Regions from separate parts of the Streptomyces sp. NPDC058773 genome, predicted to be linked through region 1. Evidence: riboswitches for the same ligand, from Rfam matches in the RefSeq annotation. Region 1 holds a riboswitch; each other region holds the start of a gene.
The links. A riboswitch is a leader RNA that binds a small molecule or an ion and turns the genes downstream of it on or off. The one in region 1 is predicted to bind cobalamin.
Positions count from the first base shown of each region.

Region 2: linked by a shared signal. The riboswitch ahead of ACFW5B_RS29435 (cobalamin biosynthesis protein) and the one ahead of ACFW5B_RS29875 (prenyltransferase/squalene oxidase repeat-containing protein) in region 1 are both predicted to bind cobalamin.
Region 3: linked by a shared signal. The riboswitch ahead of metE (5-methyltetrahydropteroyltriglutamate--homocysteine S-methyltransferase) and the one ahead of ACFW5B_RS29875 (prenyltransferase/squalene oxidase repeat-containing protein) in region 1 are both predicted to bind cobalamin.
Region 4: linked by a shared signal. The riboswitch ahead of ACFW5B_RS28670 (HoxN/HupN/NixA family nickel/cobalt transporter) and the one ahead of ACFW5B_RS29875 (prenyltransferase/squalene oxidase repeat-containing protein) in region 1 are both predicted to bind cobalamin.

Region 1 covers NZ_JBHYPE010000049.1:35,483-40,594, reverse strand. The annotation lists gene ACFW5B_RS29885 (CbiQ family ECF transporter T component) at 1-740, opposite strand, end outside; gene ACFW5B_RS29880 (SCO2322 family protein) at 737-1,435, opposite strand; gene ACFW5B_RS29875 (prenyltransferase/squalene oxidase repeat-containing protein) at 1,435-2,757, opposite strand; cobalamin riboswitch at 2,927-3,087, opposite strand; gene ACFW5B_RS29870 (MBL fold metallo-hydrolase) at 3,324-4,406, opposite strand; gene ACFW5B_RS29865 (aldehyde dehydrogenase) at 4,715-5,112, shown strand, end outside.
Region 2 covers NZ_JBHYPE010000047.1:33,851-38,962, forward strand. The annotation lists gene ACFW5B_RS29425 (caspase family protein) at 1-1,247, opposite strand, end outside; gene ACFW5B_RS29430 (hypothetical protein) at 1,253-1,690, opposite strand; cobalamin riboswitch at 1,894-2,045, shown strand; gene ACFW5B_RS29435 (cobalamin biosynthesis protein) at 2,199-3,209, shown strand; gene ACFW5B_RS29440 (cobyric acid synthase) at 3,206-4,825, shown strand; gene ACFW5B_RS29445 (putative cobaltochelatase) at 4,881-5,112, shown strand, end outside.
Region 3 covers NZ_JBHYPE010000011.1:98,008-103,119, forward strand. The annotation lists gene ACFW5B_RS12725 (DMT family transporter) at 1-790, opposite strand, end outside; gene metE (5-methyltetrahydropteroyltriglutamate--homocysteine S-methyltransferase) at 1,012-3,330, opposite strand; cobalamin riboswitch at 3,493-3,721, opposite strand; gene ACFW5B_RS12735 (class I SAM-dependent methyltransferase) at 4,432-5,106, shown strand.
Region 4 covers NZ_JBHYPE010000044.1:21,429-26,540, reverse strand. The annotation lists gene ACFW5B_RS28680 (DoxX family protein) at 1-60, shown strand, start outside; gene ACFW5B_RS28675 (VOC family protein) at 254-754, shown strand; gene ACFW5B_RS28670 (HoxN/HupN/NixA family nickel/cobalt transporter) at 825-1,979, opposite strand; cobalamin riboswitch at 2,010-2,223, opposite strand; gene ACFW5B_RS28665 (alpha/beta fold hydrolase) at 2,291-3,139, opposite strand; gene ACFW5B_RS28660 (MarR family winged helix-turn-helix transcriptional regulator) at 3,136-3,894, opposite strand; gene ACFW5B_RS28655 (hypothetical protein) at 4,023-4,436, shown strand; gene ACFW5B_RS28650 (nucleoside/nucleotide kinase family protein) at 4,399-5,067, opposite strand.

The DNA.
Region 1 (5,112 bases):
CCGAGCAGCCCGCCGAGGGTGAGCACGGACGTGGTGTGGCGGACGGAGGGCGGAACCTGGGCGCTGCGGCCGTAGCCCCGTGCGTCCATGGCGGCGGCCAGCGCCACCGACCGCTCCAACGCGCCCTCCAGCACGGGCAGTCCGACCTGGAGGAGCGCCTTGACCCCGCGGTCGGGACGCCCGCGCAGCCGGCGGGCGGCGCGCAGCCGCTGGACGTCGGCGACCAGATTCGGTGCGAAGGTCATCGCGACGACGACCGCGACGCCCGCTTCGTACAGCGCGCCGGGCAGGGACTTCAGCAGCCGGGCGGGATTGGCCAGCGCGTTGGCGGCGCCGACACAGATGAGGAGGGTGGCCAGTTTCAGCCCGTCGTACAGGGCGAAGACCATGCCCTCCGCGGTGACCCGGCCGCCGATCCGGACGCCCTTCGCCCAGTCCGGCAGCGGCACTTCGGGCAGGGTGACGAGGGTGTGCGTACCGGGGACCGGCGAGCCGAGGAAGAAGGCGAAGACCAGCCGGACGGCGATCACGACCAGCCCGAGCTTGACGAACGCGCCGTACGAGCGGGCCCACGGCGCATCCGTGCGACGGGCCGCGACCACATAACCGGCCACCCCCACCAGCAGCCCCAGCAACAGCGGGTCGGTGGTGCGGGAGGCCGCGGTGGCCAGGCCCAGCGCCCACACCCACCAGGCGCCGGCGTGCAGCGCGGTGGTACGGGTCGCCTGCGGGGCGCTCATCCGCGTCGGCGGCGTGCCTGCCACACCGCTGCCGCACCCAGCACGACGACGGCCGCGACCCCACCGAGCAGCCCGGCGGACGGCCCGCCGTCACCGCTCCCGCCGCCCCCGTCCTTCGCACCGTCACGGTCCCCCGCCGCCCCCGCGGAGGACGCAGCCGAAGTCCCGGACCTCTTCGCCCCGTCCCGCGATCCGCTCACGGCCTCCGCGCATCCCGCCTTCGGGTAGCCGGCGATGGCGCACAGCAGGGCGTTGGCGTCATAGCGCAGCCGCCGGGCGACCGCGGCCAGCGCCTCGCCCGCCGAGGCGTCCTCCGGCACCCGCGCACACTCCGTCCTGGCCTTCGGCGGCCGTTCGCCGCCGGGCGCGTCCGCCGTGGTGCCGAAGTCCAGGACGATGCCGATCCGCTTGCGGCCGTCCTCGGCCGGGGTGTTCCGGCAGATCGCGTCGAAGTCGGCGGCCGCGCGCGGCTTTCCGGCCGCGGCGGAGTCGGCGCCGACGGTGAAGCGGAAGCCCTGGACCGCTCCGTCGGCCGGCCGCAGCGTGGCCGGCCCTTCGGTGGCATACGTCCAGGAACTGCCCTTGCCGTCCCAGAACGACCAGTAGCGGTACTCCTGCGCCTGCGCGGGCCCGGCGGCCAGGCCGGTGACCGTACCGGCCAGCAGCACGGCCGCGGCGATCCTGGTGCGCCGCATCAGAGCCGGCTCTTCTTACGGCCGCTCAGCAGGAACCCGATGCCGGCGCCGAGGGCGAGACCGACACCGATGACCCACCACATGCCCATCCCGCCGCCGTCCGAAGCGTCGTCCCCGGAGTCCTTCGCGGGTGCGGCGCCCGGCTTGGGGCCGGTGGCGTTGAGCGCGGCCACCAGGTCGGTGCCGCCGAAGGAGCGCGGGTCGGTGCCGGTGGCGTGCGCGGCCAGCACCAGCTGCGCGTACGCGGCGGGGCCGCTCTGCTTCGCCCAGTCCGCCGCGTTCTTCTCCAGCCACTTCAGCGGCTTCGCGGCGGCGGCACCGTGCCCGCCGGCCGCCAGCGCCACCACGGCGTCGGCGGTGTTGCCGACATCGGGCTGCTTCTCGGCGCCCGGCATCGCGGACAGCAGATGCTGCCCATTCTTGTCGAGCTGCGCGACGAGGTAGGCGGCACCGCCCTCCGCGGCCTGCCCCGGATCGCCCTTGCCCGCCTCATCGACCTTCTCTGCCTGCTTGTCCCCGCCGTCCTTGCAGTTCAGCGCCTTGACCGGGGTGTTGGCCCGCGGGCCGGCGGGCGCGACGACAAAGCCCTTGCCGAGCGCTCCGGTGGCGGCGGCCGCGGTGGCGTCGGCGTTCGGGGCGGCGCCCTTGAGCTGGAAGGTGAACGCGCCGCGCTCGCCCTCCTTCTCGTCGCAGCCCAGCTGGAAGGTGAGCAGCCCGTCGTAGGGGGTCTTGCCGCCCTTCTTCGACGTCACCGACTGCGGCTTCTCACCCGCCGCCGCGAGCGCGCCGATGACCACGGACGTGGAGTTGGCGTCGCTCGCCGAACCGGGCATCGAGCTCCAGCCGCCGTCGTCGTTCTGCACCGACTTCAGCCAGTCCACGGCCTTCTTCACGGCCTCGCCGTGCCCGCCGAGCGCGGCCAGCGCCTGCACCGCGGCGGCCGTCTGATTGGTGTCCCGCATGGTCTTGGCGTCACAGGCCTTGCCGGGGTCGGCGCGGAAGGCGGTGAACGCGCCGTCGGCGCACTGCTGCCCGGCCAGCCAGCGCACGGCGGACGCCGCGGGCCGCAGCCCCACCGAGTCCTGCGCCAGCAGCGCGAGCGACTGCCGCCAGACCCCGTCGTACTTCGGGTCCGTGGTGCCGTAGAGGCCGTCCGGCAGCTTCTTCGCGGACGCGGACGGGGACTCGGCGGCGTACGCGGCGGGGGCAGCGGCCGCGCCCAGCACCACCGCGGCGGCCAGCGCCGTGGCGGCGCGGCGCGCCAGGAAGGCGACGGGGTGCGTCAGGGGGGCCTGGTGAGCCATGGAAGCCATGGGGGCCATCGGGTCGGTGCCTCTCGGGTCGGGTCGCGGCGATGTACGCAGCCGCGCTCGGCCGGCCACCCGCGCGCCGATCCCAGGGATCATGGACGCGGTGGCACCGGGCTCAGCTCCGTATACCTCGACGGTGCCGCGCACCGGCCGTCCCTGTGGCGGACGTTTCCGGTGGCGGGAGCCTTGGTTGTGCCCCTTCGGGTGCTCCGGCTCGTACGGCCGCCCCCGCCGGGCCGGCCGGCGCCTGCGGAGGGTCCGTTCTCACGGTTGCGGGTCAGCGCCGGATTTCCACCGGCTTTCCCCGATCGGGTACGGATGAAATTGTCCCGCACACCTTAACCGGCACCCGTAGGGCGCTCGCTCGCACGTACGAGCCGGCGGAATCAGCCGCGAGCCGGGCGGATACGAACCGGGCGTGCGAACCGCCCCTCCCACCGAACCGCCCCTCCCACCGAACCGCCCCTCCCACCGAACCGCCCCTCCCACCGAACCGCCCCTCCCACCGAACCGCCCCCGCCCGCCGCACCGGAACCGCCCACCACCGAACCGGCCCGCCCGCCGGATAGCCCCCGCCCTCACACCGCGCGATACCGCACCGGATCGGACCCCGGCACCCACTCCGCCCGCCCCAGCTTCACCAGCCGCCGCAGATGGGCCTCCGCCTCCGATACGGCGATGTTGCGGGAGCCGTAAGGAATCTGCTCCCAGGGCCGGTTCCACTCCATGGCCACGGCCAGCTCCCATACGGTCCGCGGTTCCCGGAGCAGGTCCCGCAGCCGGGCCAGCCGCTCCTCGTGGTGGGCGAGCAGCGCCCGCACCCGCCCGCCGGCGTCGGTGAAGGCGTGCTGGTGCGCGGGCAGCACCTCGGCGGGCGCGAGCCGGCCGACGCGTTCGAGGGAGTCGAGGTAGTCACCGAGCGGATCGGCGTCCTCGCCCGGGCTCCCCATGCCGTGCGGGCCGGGCGGCCCATCGTCACCGTCCGGAGCCTCGTACAGGCCGATGTGCGGGGTGATGCCGGGCAGCAGATGATCGCCGGAGAACAGCCGGCCGAAGCCGGGGGTGCGCGCCGAGGGATGCTCCTCCTCCAGGTGGAGGCACACATGCCCGGGGGTGTGGCCGGGCGTCCAGATGGCGCGCACCCGGCGCCCCGGCAGGCCGAGGAGTTCACCGGGGTCGATCCCGCGGTCCGGCAGCGCGGCCCGCCGGCCGGGCAGCTTCCGGCCGCCCCCGGTGGCGCGTGCGGTCCGCAGGGGTGCCAGATGCTCGTCCGGTGCGCCCGCCGCCGTGAGCTTGGCGAGCAGGTAGTCGAGCCACTGGCCCGGTTCGGCGGCGCGGGTGCGGCGGACCACCGCGGTGTCGGCGGCATGCATCGCGATCCAGGCGCCGGAGGCCTCCCGGACCTTGGCGGACAGGCCGTGGTGGTCCGGATGGTGGTGGGTGATCAGGACGCCGTGGAGGTCGGTGAGGGCGAATCCGCAGGCGGTGACGCCGGCGACGAGGGTGTCCCAGGAGTCCGGGTCGTCCCAGCCGGTGTCGATGAGCACCGGCCCCCGGTCGGTCTCCAGGAGGTGGACGAGGGTGTGACCGAGCGGGTTGTCCGGGATGGGGACGGCGATGCTCCACACCCCGCCCTTGTGGTCGGTCACCTGTGTGGTCATCCCGGTCCCCTTTCGGTGTGCCATACACCCGGTACCCGGCCTCACTATAACTAGAACTGGTTTCAAAGTGTCCTGAAGTGCCCTGCCCGCGCGGTGGAGTCGGGATTCGGTCGGCGCCGTGGACTCCTCCAACTAGAACTGGTATCAGTTCCTGATGCGGTGCGGGGGACCCACCCCGCCGCATCAGCACCCGATGGTCTGCCGGCACACGCGTCCCCCGTACGTCGGCAACGTCCCACGCACGTCAGCAACCACCGGAACCGGCAGGGATCGCCGGACAGGCGGCCAACCCGCAGGAGGCGGCAGCGATGAGCGACCTCGTCGAGCACGGAAAGCTCTACATAGGCGGTGAGTGGGCCGACCCGGCCGGCCGGGACACGATCGAGGTCGTCTCGCCGCACACCGAAGAGGTCATCGGCCGGGTACCGCACGCCTCGCGGGCCGATGTCGACCGTGCGGTGACCGCGGCCCGTACGTCCTTCGCGTCCGGGGTGTGGGCGAACGCCCCGCTGGCGGACCGGATCGCGGTGGTGGCCCGCATCAAGGACGCCTTCGCGGCCCGCAGTGAGGAGATCGCCAAGGTCATCAGCGCGGAGAACGGCACCCCGTTCACCTCCGGCGTCATGGTGCAGTCGCTGGCCGCGATGCTGGTGTGGGACGCGGCGCTCACGGTGGCCCGTGACTTCCCGTTCGAGGAGCGCCGCAG
Region 2 (5,112 bases), on a different contig from region 1:
TGCAGGGTCGCCGGGGAGTCCTTGGCGGGCATACCGCGGCGGGCCTCGTCGTAGTCGGCGGTGGATTCGGGGATCCAGATGTCGGGCTGCGGTCCGGTCCGGTAGAGGGGGTCGGTGCCCTTGTCGCCCGCTTCGCCCTTCCCGGTGCCGTGGGCCGCGCCCTGCCAGCGGGCGGCGGCCGCGAAGCCCTGGTCGACCTGGTCCCGGGCGGCTGAGTAGACGGTGATCTGGGCACGCCGGCAGCCGTCGGGGAGGTCGCCCTCGCCGTCGAGGGGGCGGGTGTTGGCGTCGGACATCTCGTAGTCGAAGGCCGCCCGGCGCAGCGCGGGTTCGGCCTCGGGGGCGGTGAGCAGCCGCAGTTCGAGGGCGGGCGGGCAGGCCTCGGTGCCGTGCGGGAGGCAGAGCAGGGCGACACCCGCGCCGGCCGGGACGAGAACGGTCGCCAGCACCATCAGGATGCGGAACCAGTGCCGCACCGAGGCGTTGAGCCGGCGGCGCAGGCGGATCCGCAGCGGGGTGGGCGGCCGGACCCCGGGGGTGGCGAAGGACAGGATGACGTCGTCGACGGTGTTCTGCTTGGCCGAGCGGGGCTCCCAGACGTCGCCCATCGGGGTGCGCTCACCGGCCAGTTGCCCCCGCAGCTCCCGGACGAGGTCCTCGAAGGTGACGAACGGCTTGCCGGGGACGCCCTGTTCCAGGGTCTGCCGCAGGGCGCGGGTGAAGAGGGTGCCGCCGGTGGGCTCCTCGCCGCTGAAGATACGGCGGTTGGGCTGCGCGGCCATCAGCAGCGACATCGGGGTGCGGCAGAGGTGGAAGGCCTCCCCGGCGTTGCCGGCGTAACAGCACTCCAGGACGATCACGATCCGGTCGGCCCGTGCGTTGTCCAAGTAGGGCAGCACCATGTCCTGCCAGGAGACGGTCTTGTGGCGCCGTTCCGACGCGCCGACCATGAGCTGGAGGTTGCCGCCGTCCCGGCCCACCCGGCCGTGGCCGCTGAAGTACACCAGCAGCAGTCCGCGGGCCTCCTGGGTGACGGCGTCCAGGGCCTGTTCGACCTCCCACGGCTCCTGGGGGCGGCAGATGACGACCTCGCCCTTGGTGAACAGGTCGGTGCCGGGGGCGAGCAGGACGCGTTCCAGCTCCTGGGGGTTGTCCCGTACGGCGGGCAGCGGCCGCAGGTGCCGGTAGTCGTCGACGCAGATCAGCAGCGCCCGGTTGACCTTGCCCCGTGCGTCGTATTCGGACATCCGGCTCAGTCCCCGGCGGTGCTGCCGCTCCCGTTCGCCGGGCTGCCGGGATCGGGGTGTCCGGGGGCCGGGGCGTCCGGCCCCTGGTCGCCGAGTGCGCGCAGGGCGCCGTCCCCGTCGGCGACCGCCACCGCGGGCCGTTCGCCGGTGTCGCGTTCCTCCTTGCGGCGGCGCAGCCACTCGCGCAGCGCGATTCCCATGCTCTTGGAGATCTCGGCGGCGACCGCGCCGACCACGACCAGGATCAGGTCGTCGACGCCGATGGCCATGTCGCCGGGGCCCTCGTCGCGCTCCACCGCCGGCCGGAGTTCCCAGTCGTGCGGCCGGCCGTTCAGCCAGGGCTCGCGCTCCAGCCACGCCTTGAGGTCCTCGGCGTCCTGGTCAGGATTGTTGGTGCCCGAGATCCTGATACGGATCTCATGACGGTCAGCGCGCTGCGGCATCCCCCGGCCCCCTTCCGGCGGCCCCGTCGCCGCCGTGCACCAGATAGTGACGCGGGATCAGGTCCGCGGGCAACCGTCCGTGACCTCTCTGCCACGCTGTGGCGTGCACCACAGCGCCTGCAGCGGGGCTGCGCTGCAGGTCAAGGGTGAGTTGACGGGCGTTCGCGGGCCGTGGTGGACTGCCGGGGCCATTCGGCGACAGCTGAGGAAGTCCGGTGCGAATCCGGCGCGGTCCCGCCACTGTCACCGGGGAGCGTTCCTCCAGCGGAGGCCACGGTCCAGTACGCGCACGTCATCACGGCGTACGCGGGACGGGAAGGCCGGAGGACACGCCGATCCGGGAGCCAGGAGACTCGTGTCGCCGTCACGTCGAGCCAGGGCGCGGACCCTGAGTGAGGACATACCGTCATGCCCGGCTGCCCGTCGAGATCCCCTCTGCCCGCTGTCGCAGGTCTCCTCCGAGGCCGGGCGGCACGTCACGAACTCGCCCTGGCTGCGGTCTGATCCGGTGCGCGGCGAACACGCGGGATATGCGTGCGGCGCGGCCCTCGGCTTTCTCGGTGACCTGATCGCGGCAGACCCCCGGCGCGGCCATCCGGTGGCCGCGTTCGGCCGGGCCGCGGGCGCCGTCGAACGCCGGCTGTGGCGCGACCACCGTGCCTTCGGGGCGGCGCACACCGTGCTGTGCGCGGGCGGTGCCGCGGCCGGCGCCGCGCTGCTGCGGCGTGCCGTGCGGGGTTCGGCTTCCGCTTCTCCGCTGTCGCTCCGTGGTGGTGCGGGGGTCGCGCTGACCGCGGCGACGGTCTGGGCCGTGCTGGGCGGCACCTCGCTCGGCCGGGAGGCGCGGGCCGTCGGCGGGGCGCTGACGGCGGGTGACCTGGACGTGGCTCGGGAGCGGCTGCCGCATCTGTGCGGGCGCGATCCGCAGGCGCTGGACGGGCCGCAGATGGCCCGTGCGGTGGTGGAGTCGGTCGCCGAGAACACCTCCGACGCGGTGGTCGGCGCCCTGGTATGGGGCGCGTTGGGCGGAGTGCCCGGCTTGGTGGCGTTCCGCGCGGTGAACACCCTGGACGCGATGGTGGGGCACAAGTCGCCGCGCTACCGCCGCTTCGGCTGGGCCGCGGCCCGGCTCGACGACCTCGCCGGCTGGCCCGGCTCCCGGCTGACCGCCGCGCTGACCGTGCTCGCGGGCCCCGACCGGCGCGGTGCGCTGCGGGCCTGGCGGGCGGACGGAGCTGCCCATCCGAGCCCCAACGCGGGCCCGGTGGAGGCGTCGTTCGCGGGTGCGCTGGGCGTACGGCTGGGCGGCACACTGGCGTACGGCGGGCGGGTGGAGCACCGTCCGGTGCTGAACGGCGCGGCACCGCCGGTGGCGGTGGACGACATCGAGCGCGCGGTGCGGCTCTCCCGCCGGGTGAGTGTGCTGGCGCTGGCGACGACGGTGGCGGCGCGACTGGTGGCCGGTGCGGCCACACGGGCACGGGTGCCGGGGTCCCGGCGCGGGAGGAGGAACCGGTGAACGGGCGGGGCAAGGCATCCGGCGGGGCCGTCGGCGGCGGGCTGCTGGTGGCCGGGACGACGTCGGACGCCGGCAAGAGCGTGGTGACGGCGGGCATCTGCCGCTGGCTGGTCCGGCAGGGCGTCCGGGTGGCGCCCTTCAAGGCACAGAACATGTCGCTGAATTCGTTCGTCACCCGTGAGGGCGCGGAGATCGGACGGGCCCAGGCGATGCAGGCGGCCGCGGCGCGGGTGGAGCCGACCGCGCTGATGAACCCCGTGCTGCTCAAGCCGGGCGGCGACCGCAGCAGCCAGGTGGTGCTGCTGGGGAAGCCGGTGGGGGAGCTGAGTGCCCGGGGGTACTTCGGGGAGTCCGGGGGGTCGTCCCCCGGGGAGACGCCGTACGCGGGCGGGCGGGAGCAGTTGCTCGGCACGGTGACCGACTGCCTGGCCGAGCTGCGGCGTACCCATGACGCGGTGATCTGCGAGGGCGCCGGCAGTCCCGCCGAGATCAATCTGCGGCGTACCGACATCGTGAACATGGGCCTCGCACGGGCCGCCCGTATCCCGGCGGTCGTGGTCGGTGACATCGACCGCGGCGGGGTGTTCGCCTCGTTCTTCGGCACCACCGCACTGCTGTCCAAAGAGGACCAGGCCCTGGTCGCCGGGTATCTGGTCAACAAGTTCCGCGGCGATGTGACGCTGCTGGAGCCGGGCCTGGAGATGCTGCGCGGCCTCACGGGGCGGCAGACGCTGGGCGTGCTGCCCTTCGCGCACGGGCTCGGCATCGACGAGGAGGACGGGATGGGGGTCCCCCCTGCTCGAACGAAGTCGAGAGCTTGGGGGAGGGTGTCGCTGCGCGGCGCGGTGCGCGAGAGCGTGGTCGCGCCGCCGCACGGCGCGGATGTACTGCGGGTCGCGGTCTGTGCCGTACCGCTGATGTCGAACTTCACGGACGTGGACGCGCTGGCCGCCGAACCGGGCGTGGTGGTGCGGTTCGTGGACCGCGCCGAGGAGCTGGCCGACGCCGATCTGGTGGTGCTGCCGGGGACCCGGGGCACGGTCCGGGCGCTGGCGTGGCTGCGGGAGCGCGGTCTGGCGGACGCGATCGCCCGGCGGGCCGCCGAGGGGCGCCCGGTGCTGGGCATCTGCGGCGGCTTCCAGATGCTGGGCGAGCGCATCGAGGACGAGGTCGAGTCGAAGGCGGGCGTGGTCGACGGGCTGGGGCTGCTGCCCGTACGGGTGCGGTTCGCGGCGGAGAAGACGCTCGCGCGGCCGGCCGGCGAGGCGCTGGGCGAGCCGGTGGAGGGCTACGAGATCCACCACGGTGTCGCCGAAGTGACCGGCGGGGAGGAAGAGTTCCTGGACGGCTGCCGGGCCGGCTCCGTATGGGGCACGCACTGGCACGGGTCCCTGGAGAGCGACGGCTTCCGCCGGGCCTTCCTGCGGCGGGTCGCGGCGGACGCGGGGCGGGCGTTCGTCCCGGCCCCCGACACCCGTTTCGGCGTGCTGCGCGAGGAACAGCTGGACCGGCTGGGCGATCTGATCGAGGAGCACGCGGATACCGGCGCGCTGCTGCGGCTGATCGAGGAAGGGGTGCCGGAGGGACTGCCGTTCGTGCCTCCGGGGGCGCCATGAGGGGTACGCACAGGACGAATACGGAGCTCGACGGCGACGTGGAGGACGACACAGCATGACGACCGCGCACAACACGACCCCGCAGTACCCCTTCACCGCGGTGGTCGGGATGGCTGATCTGCGGCTCGCGCTGCTGCTGAACGCGGTGAGCCCCGCGGTCGGCGGGGTGCTGGTCCGGGGCGAGAAGGGCACCGCCAAGAGCACCGCCGTCCGGGCGCTGTCGGCGCTGATGCCGGCCGTGGACGTGATCAGCGGCTGCCGCTTCGCCTGCGCCCCGGCCGCGCCGG
Region 3 (5,112 bases), on a different contig from region 1:
CGCCGAGCAGCAGCCACGACAGGAAGACCACGATGACCGGCACCGCGTAGGTCGTGGCGCCCATCTTCCCGACCGTCGTACGGGACACCGCATAGGCCCACGTGGTGAACGCCAGGGCGGTCGGGAAGACACCCAGGTACACCATCTGCAGCGTCGCCGGCAGCGGGGCCCGGCTCACCTGCGACACCAGCTCACCGGCGAACGGCAGACAGGCCACCGCTCCGGCGAGCGCGCCGAACGTCGTCACCTGCGTCGGCGTGGCATGCAGCAGCGTCGGCTTCTGCAGCACCACCCCCACCGCGTACGCCAGCGCCGCTAACAGACACAGCAGCACACCGAGAAGCGACGAGGTGCCGCCGCCGGACATCGACAGTCCGACCACCACGGCCCCGGCGAACGACACCGCCATGCCCGCCATCAGCTTGGGCGGGAACCCCTCCTTCAGCAGCCACCCGCCCAGCAGCGCCATCAGGATCGGCCCGACATTGACGACCAGCGAAGCCGTCCCGGCATCCACATGCCGCTCACCCCAGTTGAGCGCGACCATGTAGGCGCCGAACCACAGCACCCCCGACGTGACGATGCCGAGCCGGGCCTCGCGGGGCGGGAGCCCCTCACGCCGGACCAACAGCAGGACACCGAGCACGACGGAGGCCACCACCAGTCTGCCCAGGGCGAGCGCACCGGGCCCGAAGTAGTCGGCGGAGCTGCGGATGGCGATGAACGACGACGCCCACAGCACGACGGTGACGGACGCCGCGGCGAGCGCGCGGCCATCCGGTTTGCTCACGGACCCGGCATCGCCGTCCGCCGCTCCAGTTCCCACCTGCCGGCTCACTCTTGTGCCCTCCCTGGTGCTCTTCGCGCACGCCCGCCGCGCACACGTCAACTGTCAGCCTCCAAGAGCCGGTACCACACTGACAAACGAATAGTGGAGGCTGGTCAGGAGGGGGTGTGCCCGATACGGCCGGGTGGGCGCGCGGCCACTCGCCCACCCGGCCGCCGACGGCATCAGGAGCCCGACAGCTCCGCGCGGACGGTACGCGCAGCGGCCACCAGATGCTCCAGCGAGGCACGCGTCTCGGGCCAGCCGCGGGTCTTCAGGCCGCAGTCCGGATTGACCCACAGACGTGCGGCGGGAATCGCCTCAAGTCCCTTGCGCAGCAAGGCGGCTGCCTCGTCCGCGCTCGGGACGCGCGGCGAGTGGATGTCGTAGACACCGGGCCCGGCCTCGCGCGGATAGCCGTGTGCGGCCAGCTCCCGGGCCACCTGCATACGGGAGCGGGCGGCCTCCAGGCTGATGACATCCGCGTCCAGGTCGTCGATGGCCTGCACGATGTCACCGAACTCGGCGTAGCACATATGCGTATGGATCTGGGTACGGTCCCGCACCCCGCTGGTGGTCAGCCGGAACGCCTCGGTGGCCCAGGCCAGATACGCGCCATGGTCGGCCGCCCGCAGCGGCAGCGTCTCACGCAGCGCGGGCTCATCGACCTGGATGACCGAAGTCCCCGCCGCCTCCAGGTCGTTGACCTCCTCGCGCAGTGCCAGCGCCACCTGGCGGGCGGTGTCCCCGAGCGGCTGGTCGTCGCGCACGAACGACCAGGCGAGCATGGTGACCGGTCCGGTGAGCATGCCCTTGACGGGGCGGGTGGTCCGCGCCTGGGCGTAGGAGGTCCAGCGGACCGTCATCGGCTCGGGCCGGGAGATGTCACCGGCCAGGACCGGCGGGCGGACATAACGGGTGCCGTAGGACTGCACCCAGCCGTGCCGGGTGGCGAGGTAGCCGGTGAGCTGCTCGGCGAAGTACTGCACCATGTCGTTGCGCTCGGGCTCGCCGTGCACCAAAACATCCAGACCGGCCTTCTCCTGGAAGGCGAGCACCTCACGGATCTCGGCCTCGATGCGTTCCTCGTACCCGGCCGTGTCGGTCCGCCCGGCCCGCAGATCGGCGCGCGCGGACCGCAGTTCGCCGGTCTGCGGAAAGGAACCGATGGTCGTCGTCGGCAGCAGCGGCAGCCCGAGGTGGGCCCGCTGGGCGGCCGCGCGGTCGGCGTACGGCTGGGCGCGGCGGCCGTCGGCGTCGGTGACGGCGGCGGCCCGTGCGCGTACGGCCGGGTCGTGGGTGAGCCCGGAGTTCGCCCGGGAGGCCAGATCGGCGCGGTTCGCGGCGAGTTCGGCGGCGATGGTGTCGGTGCCCTGAGCCAGGCCCCGTGCCAGCGTCACCAGCTCGGTGGTCTTCTGCTTGGCGAAGGCCAGCCAGCGGAGGATCTGCGGATCGATGTCACGCTCGACGGCGGCGTCCAGCGGTACGTGCAGCAGCGAGCAGGACGCGGCCACATCGACCCGGCCGGCGAGACCGAGCAGGGTGCCGAGGGTGGCCAGCGACTTCTCCAGATCGTTGATCCAGATGTTGCGGCCGTCGACCACACCCGCCACCAGGCGCTTCCCCGGCAGTCCGCCGACGGCCGCCAGCGCGTCGAGGTTGGCCGCGGCGGCATCGGTGAAGTCCAGCGCCAGCCCGTCCACCGGAGCCTTGGCCAGAACGGGCAGGGCCTCGCCGAGCCGGTCGAAGTACGAGGCGACCAGGAGCTTCGGGCGGTCGGTGAGAGCGGCCAGGTCGCGATAGGCCCGCCCGGCGGCGTTCAGCTCGGCCGGACTGCGGTCCTGGACGAGAGCGGGCTCATCGAGCTGCACCCACTCGGCGCCGGCGGCCCGCAGATCCGCGAGGACCTCGGCGTAGACCGGCAGCAACCGGTCGAGCAGCGTCAGCGGCTCGAAGTCCGCGGCCACGCCCGGAGCGGGCTTCGCCAGCAGCAGATAGGTGACCGGCCCGACCAGAACCGGCCGCGCGTCGAGACCGAGCGCCAGCGCTTCCCTGAGCTCCGCCACCTGCTTCCCGGAATGCGCACCGAAGACGACATCGGGACCCAACTCCGGTACCAAGTAGTGGTAGTTGGTGTTGAACCACTTGGTCATCTCCAGCGGCGCCAGGTCCTGCGTCCCCCGCGCCATCGCGAAATAGCCGTCCAGGGCGTCGGCCGCGACCGCATCCCGGTGCCGGTGCGGCACGGCCCCGACCATGACACTGGTGTCCAGCACATGGTCGTAGTACGAGAAGTCCCCGGTGGGTACCTCCTGGATACCGGCGCCGGCCAACTGCCGCCAGTGCGACCGACGGAGCGCGCGGGCGGTCCCCTCAAGGACATCGGCACTGACCGTGCCCTTCCAGTACCCCTCCACGGCCTTCTTCAGTTCCCGGTTCTGCCCCTGGCGGGGATAGCCGTACACGGTGGCCAGGGCTGCCGCGGCTGCGGGCTTTGCTGTCACGGAACTCTCCTTCGCGAAGTGTTTCCTGCAGGTCCCGGGAACGGAACGAGAAGCGCGAAGGGATGACGACCGGGCGGAACCACGGCGCGCTCACGACGCACGTGTCCACCTGATATGTACGCCGACCCGCCCTCGAGGTCACCGGGATCTCCGTCCACGCATGGGCGCGCACGGGCAACGGGCAGGTCTTCGGACTCGTGAGCACGCCTGCCGGTCTCTTCCGGCGGACACCTACTGACCGTCGCTTCCCAGATCCGCGACCCGGATCCAGTGCGTATGACGGCGGTCGTTCCCACTCACCGCTGCGGGGCAGTCCCGGATTCCCACCGGGTTCCCTCTTACGACGCAACCCGCCTGGCAGACGGGGCGAACCAGTTACCCGGCCAGCGTAGAACGCGACGTGGGTGTCGGGCGGCTTCGGGGGCGTGACGGGGTGTGAGATGGGACACGGGCTTCCGGTCGAGAGCGACGCCCGCAGGTGTCCGGAGAGTAGGACAGGCTCCGGCCCCTTTGGTTCCTAACCTGCAGTCGTGTCACCGACGAGAGGAAGAAGGCCGTGCAGACCGCTGTCACCACCCCCACGGGAAACGTCGGCCGCCATGTTGTCGCCACTCTGCTCCGCGCCGGGGTCCGGCCGCGTGTCCTGCTGCGCGATCCCCCCGTCTGCTGTCGCCCACCTGGTCCGGACGCTGTGTGCAAGCGGTTCATGGGCCGGCCGACCTGACCTGGCGCCAGGTCGGCGCCATCCTGACCGCTGCCACCGGTCGACAGATCACCGTCGAGTAGATCAGCGACGACGCGATGCACACCCAGCTCCAGCAGGCGGGGATGCCCGACAGCCTGGTCGAGGCCGTAGCGGTCGAGGGCCAACGGCACCACCCGTTGCATGAGTTGCAGGAATCGGGGCTCCACCAGGCGCAGCAGAAGGGGAAGGCAGTGGCTGTGTTCCTCGGCCAGGTGGGCGTGGCCGGCGACCGGGGTTCGGCTGGCCCCCCTCACCGAGTTCCGCGGTGAAGGCTGCCGCCTCCTGCGGAGTGCGTCCGGGCGCGTGAGGTTGAGCGCGCAGCCCGCAGAAGGCGTGAAGTTTGGTGGACTGGGCGCATGACGCCCTTACCGCAGCGAGTCATCCGCGCGCTCGACCGGTTCAATGCCGCCCACCCCTGGGACCACAACGCTCACTACCACCGGTGGATCCTGCGGCAACTCCCCAAGCGCTACGACTGCGCCCTGGATGTCGGCTGCGGCAGCGGCGATCTGGCCCGGCGCCTGGCCGTCCGCGCCCATGAGGTCCAGGCGATCGACTCCGACCCGGTGATCGTCTCCCGCGCGCAGCAGCTGACCCCGCCGGTGACCCCGGTGACGTTCACGGTCGCGGACGCCCTGACCGGCATCCCCGCACGCTCCTACGACGTCATCACCTGCGTCGCCACCCTCCATCATCTGCCCTTCACCGAGGCGCTCGGCGTCTTCGGCCGGCACCTGGCGCCTGGGGGAACTCTGGTTGTCCTGGGTCTCTGCCGAGCGCAAACCGCCGCCGACTATCTGCTCGGCGGCGTCGCCGCCCCGCTGAACGCCGTCACGGGCCTGCTCAAGAACAGGGGTCGCCGGGAGCCCTGCCGCCCGGTCTCGATGACGGCCCTGACCCGCCCGGCGGATATGACCTTCGCCGAGATCGCCGATGGGGCCCGAGAAGCCCTGCCCGGTGTGCGGCTGCGCCGTCGGCTGTTCTGGCGGTACACGCTCGTGTGGCGGCGCCCTTTTGCGTCGGGGGCTTGAGGAGCG
Region 4 (5,112 bases), on a different contig from region 1:
GTGGTCGCGCTGTTGCTGGGTGTGGTGCTGGCCGGCGCGGTGCTGCTGGTACGGAAGTGACCCCCGGGGCGAGCCCCCGGAGGTGACCGCCTCGCTCCGCGCGTACCGGATGTGTGCGACGGACGGGACCTCCGCCGACCGGATACCGGCCGACCGGCCCTGGGCGGGGGCGGGGTGTGCGGGATACAGCAGATAAAGGGGAGGCGGCGGCGCCGTGGCGGTGTCGTGGCCGGGAGATCGGAGAGCAGGTCCCATGTCAGTACGACGTCTGAACCACGCGGTGCTCAATGTCCGCGATGTGGCGCGGTCGGTGGCGTTCTACACCGAGGCCCTCGGGCTGACGGTGGATGTCGAGATTCCGGGACGGGCCGCGTTCCTCAGTGCTCCCGGCTCGCTCAACGATCATGACCTGGGGCTGTTCGCGGTGGCGCCGGACGCGCCGGGGCCGGGCGCCGGGCGGGTCGGGCTGTACCACCTGGCCTGGGAGGTCGGCACACTCGGCGAACTCGTCGCGGCCCGTACCCGGCTGATCGAGCGGGGCGCCCTGGTGGGGGCCAGTGATCATCTCGTGGCCAAGTCGCTGTACGCCAAGGACCCGGACGGCAACGAGTTCGAGGTGATGTGGCGGGTGCCGCGGGAGGACTGGCCGGGCCCGGACCTGCCGGACCGGCTGCTGCCCCTCGATCTGGCGGCGGCGCTGGAGCGCTGGGGGCCGGACCGGGAGACGGGGGCGGCGGCCGGCTCGGCCACGTGAGGGTGCCGCGCCGTCGGTCACCGAGGCTGCGAGCCGGCTCGGCCACCTGCCGGGCCGGCCGGAGGGCCCCTCAGGAACCCGGCGCGGACTGCTCCGCCGGCTCCGTTCGCCCGGACCGCTCCGCTCGGTCGGCCCGTTCCGCCCAGCGCTTCTCCACGCCGGCCAGTCGCCAGTAAGCCAGCGCCGCGGCCCACACCACCACGAACAGGCCGACGATGATGAAGCCGACGTTGTCGAGGTCGAGTCCCGAAATCCAGCCGGTCAGCGCGTCGTTGAGGCCGAGCTTGTCGTGCAGCACGGTCACCAGCTCGATCGTGCCGATGAAGAAGGCGACGGCGATCGACAGGCCGGTGATGGTGAGGTTGTAGTAGACCTTGCGCACCGGGTTGGCGAACGCCCACTGGTAGGCGAAGTTCATGAAGGTGCCGTCGAGGGTGTCGAACAGGCTCATTCCGGCGGCGAACAGCAGCGGCAGGCACAGGATCGCGTACCAGGGCAGGCCCGCCGCGGCGCCGCTGCCCGCCATCACCATCAGCGTCACCTCCGTCGCGGTGTCGAAGCCGAGCCCGAAGAGGAAGCCGAGCGGGAACATCTGGCCGGGGCGGGAGATGGAGCGGGTGAACCGGCCCAGGAAGCGGTTCATGAAGCCGCGCGAATCGAGGCGCTGTTCCAGCTCGGCCTCGTCGTACCGGCCGTCGCGCATCCCGCGGAAGACCCGCCAGATACCGGCCAGCGCAAGGAGGTTGAGGGCGGCGATGAGGTAGAGGAACGTGCCGGAGACGGTGGTGCCGACGGTGCCCAGGATCTGGTGCGTACGGGACTCGTCGTTCAGCAGCGTGCCGGCGAGCTGGGCGCCGCCGGCCACCAGGGCCGCCATCACCACGACCACGCTGGAGTGCCCGAGGGCGAACCAGAAGCCGACCGAGACCGGCCGCTTGCCGTCGGCCATCAGCTTGCGGGTGGTGTTGTCGATCGCGGCGATGTGGTCGGCGTCGAAGGCGTGCCGCATACCGAGGGTGTACGCGGTGACGCCGAGGCCGACGCCGAAGACCTGGCTTCCGACGGAGTAGTGGTACGGGACCACGAGCAGGAAGAGCACGCCGAAGGCGACGACATGCAGCCCGGCTATGACGGCCATCAGGCCCGCGGTACGGACGGTGTCCTGCCGGCGCCAGCGGAACGCGGCGGGGGCAGGGGTGTTCGGGGTATCGGTGGACAGGGCCATCCGGCGGTCACGCTCCAGCACCTCGTGGATCAGTTCGTGAGATGCCGTGGCCGGTCTCCTGGCTTACGGGTGCCCGCGTCCGCCCCGCCTTCCCGGCCGCGGGCTGCGGTCAGTGGCGCCGCAGACGCGTCAGGCGTCTGCGGAAGGGGTGGAAACTCCCCGATCACAGTGGCGAGGGCCGCTCCGGGCTGGGACCGCAAAGTCCGTCACCGGCTTCCCGAGCACCACGGCCCGGCCACTCTAACCGCCGCTCCGGAGGCGCGGGCGGTCTGGGGGTTTTCGCCCCCGGAGGGGGAGCGCCGCGCTATGGGTCAGTAGTCCAGGGATGAGAGGAAGGCGTGCAGTTCGTGATCGAAGAGCGGGGTGTTCTCCAGGTTGACCATATGGGCCGCACCCGGGATTCGGACTCTTCGGGCGCCCGGGACGGCCAGGGCTATCGCATGGGCGTTGGCGGAGATGTCTCCGCTGTCGAGGTCGCCGTCGAGCACCACCGTCGGCACCCGGATCTCGCCGAGGCGGTCGGCGGCGCCGACTTCGAGGGGCATACCGGCTCCCATGCCGTCCGCATGGACCTCCACATTGGCCGCGGCCGAGGCGCGCATCCGTTCACGGAATCCCGGGTGCACGGCGGACGGCTCCCGGTGCGGCCCGTCCACCCACATCCGCAGGAAGTGCTCGACATACCGCTCCGCGCCGTCCGGTGCGCCGATCGCCGCCACCTGCTCCTTGATGTGCGCCAGCACGAAGGGGTCGGTGAAGGCCCGGCCGCTGATCCCCGGTGAGGCGAGCGCGAGGGCCGTCACCCGGTCGGGGTGGGCGAGGGCGGTGTCGAGCGCGACCCGCGCGCCGTGGGAGAGGCCGACGAGGACGGCGCCGGGGACCTCAAGCGCGTCCAGCAGGGCGCACAGGTCGTCGTGGTTGGCGTAGTCCCCGGTCACGGTGGAGGAGAGGCCGTGGCCGCGGGAGTCGTAACGGATCGCGCGCAGGCCGGAGTTGACCAGCCAGGTGAACTGCTCGTCCCACATGTGCTGGTCGAGCATGCCACCGTGCAGCAGCACCACCGCTGGGCCCGAGCCGGCCGTCTCGTAGAACAGCTCGCCGTCGTCGACCGGCACGATGCCGTTGTCGATCTCGGACCAGGCGGTGATTCTCTGCGTCATTCTCCTGACCGTCCTTTGTGCGTGAGAGGGGCCGAGGCGGGTCTGCGGCCGTGACCGTCAGGTTTGCCGTTGCCGTTATTGCGATTACTGCGGTTGCCGTTGGTGCCGTCGCTGTCCTCAGTGCGACGACCGTTACGAGTATCCCGACTGTCGCGACTGCCCTGACTGTCGGGTTCCTCCCGTGGAACGCGCGAGTCGTTCGCCAGGTGCCGGAATTCCTCGCCGAGTCGGTCGAGGACGTGCAGCGCGGTGCGGACGTCGTCGGCGGGCAGGTCCGCCAGTCGTTGCCGCAGCTCCGTCGCCTCGAACTGCTGGATGCCGCGTATCGCCGCCGTGCCCTCGGCGGTGAGCCGGATCAGGGACGAGCGGCGGTGGGCGGGGTTGGGAGCCGTGACGACCAGGCCCAGTTCCGCGGCGTGGTTGACCCGGCGCTGCACCGGCTGGCGGTCGAGACCCATGGTGCGTGCCAACTGCGGGACGGTGCGCGGGCCTTCGGTGTGCAGGGCGTCCAGCAGTGCGTGTTCGCCGGCGGTGAGGCCGGTGTCCGCCAGTTCGCGTTCCACCGCGCGTACGACCGTGCGGTGCAGTGGCCACAGGCGTCGGATGACGTCGTACAGCAGGTCTTCGGTGGTCGTTGCTTCCCCGGTGCCGGTATCCGTCGCCGCATCGCTCCCGGCGTTCGTCTCGGTGCTCGTCCCGCTGGTCGCCTCGGCACGCCGCGAGGTGCCCGGGAGATCCTCCTCGATGACACTCATGATGTCATGATGACACCGCTGATGTCGTTTGGGAAGGGGTCTGCCGCGGAATGGAGTTGAGGGGGCGGAGGAGGCAGAGGGGTGGCGTGAGGCTTGTGTGGCGCGTCGACGAGGAAGGCGGAGAGCGGATGAAGGTCGGACTGTTGCGTACGGTCGGGGTCGCCACGGCGGTTTACGGGGCGGCGGTGGCCGCGGTGCCCGATCTGCTGGCGCGGCCCTCGGGTCTGGTCGATGAGCAGGGCCGGACCGGGCGGGCGACGCGCACCTCGCTCCGCCCGCTGGCCTGGCGGGATGCGGTGAGCGGGCTGGCGCTGGCGCTGGCACCGGAAGGACCGGCGCTGCGCACCGCCGCATATGTGCGGATCGCGGCCGACTTCGGGGACGCCGTCCTGCTGGGTGCGACGCTGCCCGGCCGCGACCGGAAGCTGGCGGCGGTGGCGGTGTCCGTGGGGTGGGGCGCGCTGTCGGTGGCCGGGCTGCTCGCCGGTGGGCGGCGGCCGGAGGTTATGTGCCCGCCGGCGGCGGGGCCTCTTCGGCGGTGAAGGTGATGACGAGGTCGGCGCGGTCGCGAGTGGCCGCCACGACACGGGCGTTGGCCTCGTCGGAGGCGTGCACGAAGCGTTCGGCGTCGGCCCGTGGACGCCCGAAGTGCTCATGGCGGTCGATCAGCCGCCGGACCCGCTCCGGGCCGTCCAGGTCCACGTACCAGACCTCGTCGAGCAGCGCGCGGACCCGCGCCCAGGGGGCGGAGTCGAGGAGCAGGTAATTGCCCTCGGTCACGATGAGCGGGATATGGGGCGCCACGGGGATGCTGCCGGCCACCGGCTCCTCGATACGGCGGTCGAACGCCGGGGCGTAGACGGTGCCGTCCGTCGCCGCGTCCGGCTCCGGCGCGCGCAGCCGTGCCAGCAGCGCCGCGTATCCGGCCGGATCGAAGGTGTCCGGCGCGCCCTTGCGGTCCGTACGGCCGAGGCGGCGCAACTCCGCCTCGGCGAGATGGAAGCCGTCCATCGGGACGAGCGCCGCCTGCCCGGTCAGCTCCGCCACCACATGGGCGGCGAGCGTGGACTTACCGGCACCGGGCGGGCCGGTGATACCGAGCAGCCGGCGCCGGCCGGGAGTGGCCGAACCGGCCAGCCGCCGGGCGCGGGAGTAGAGATGTCGGGGATCCATGGTGCGTCCATCGTGCCCGATCGGCGACGGACCGGGGCGGCCAAC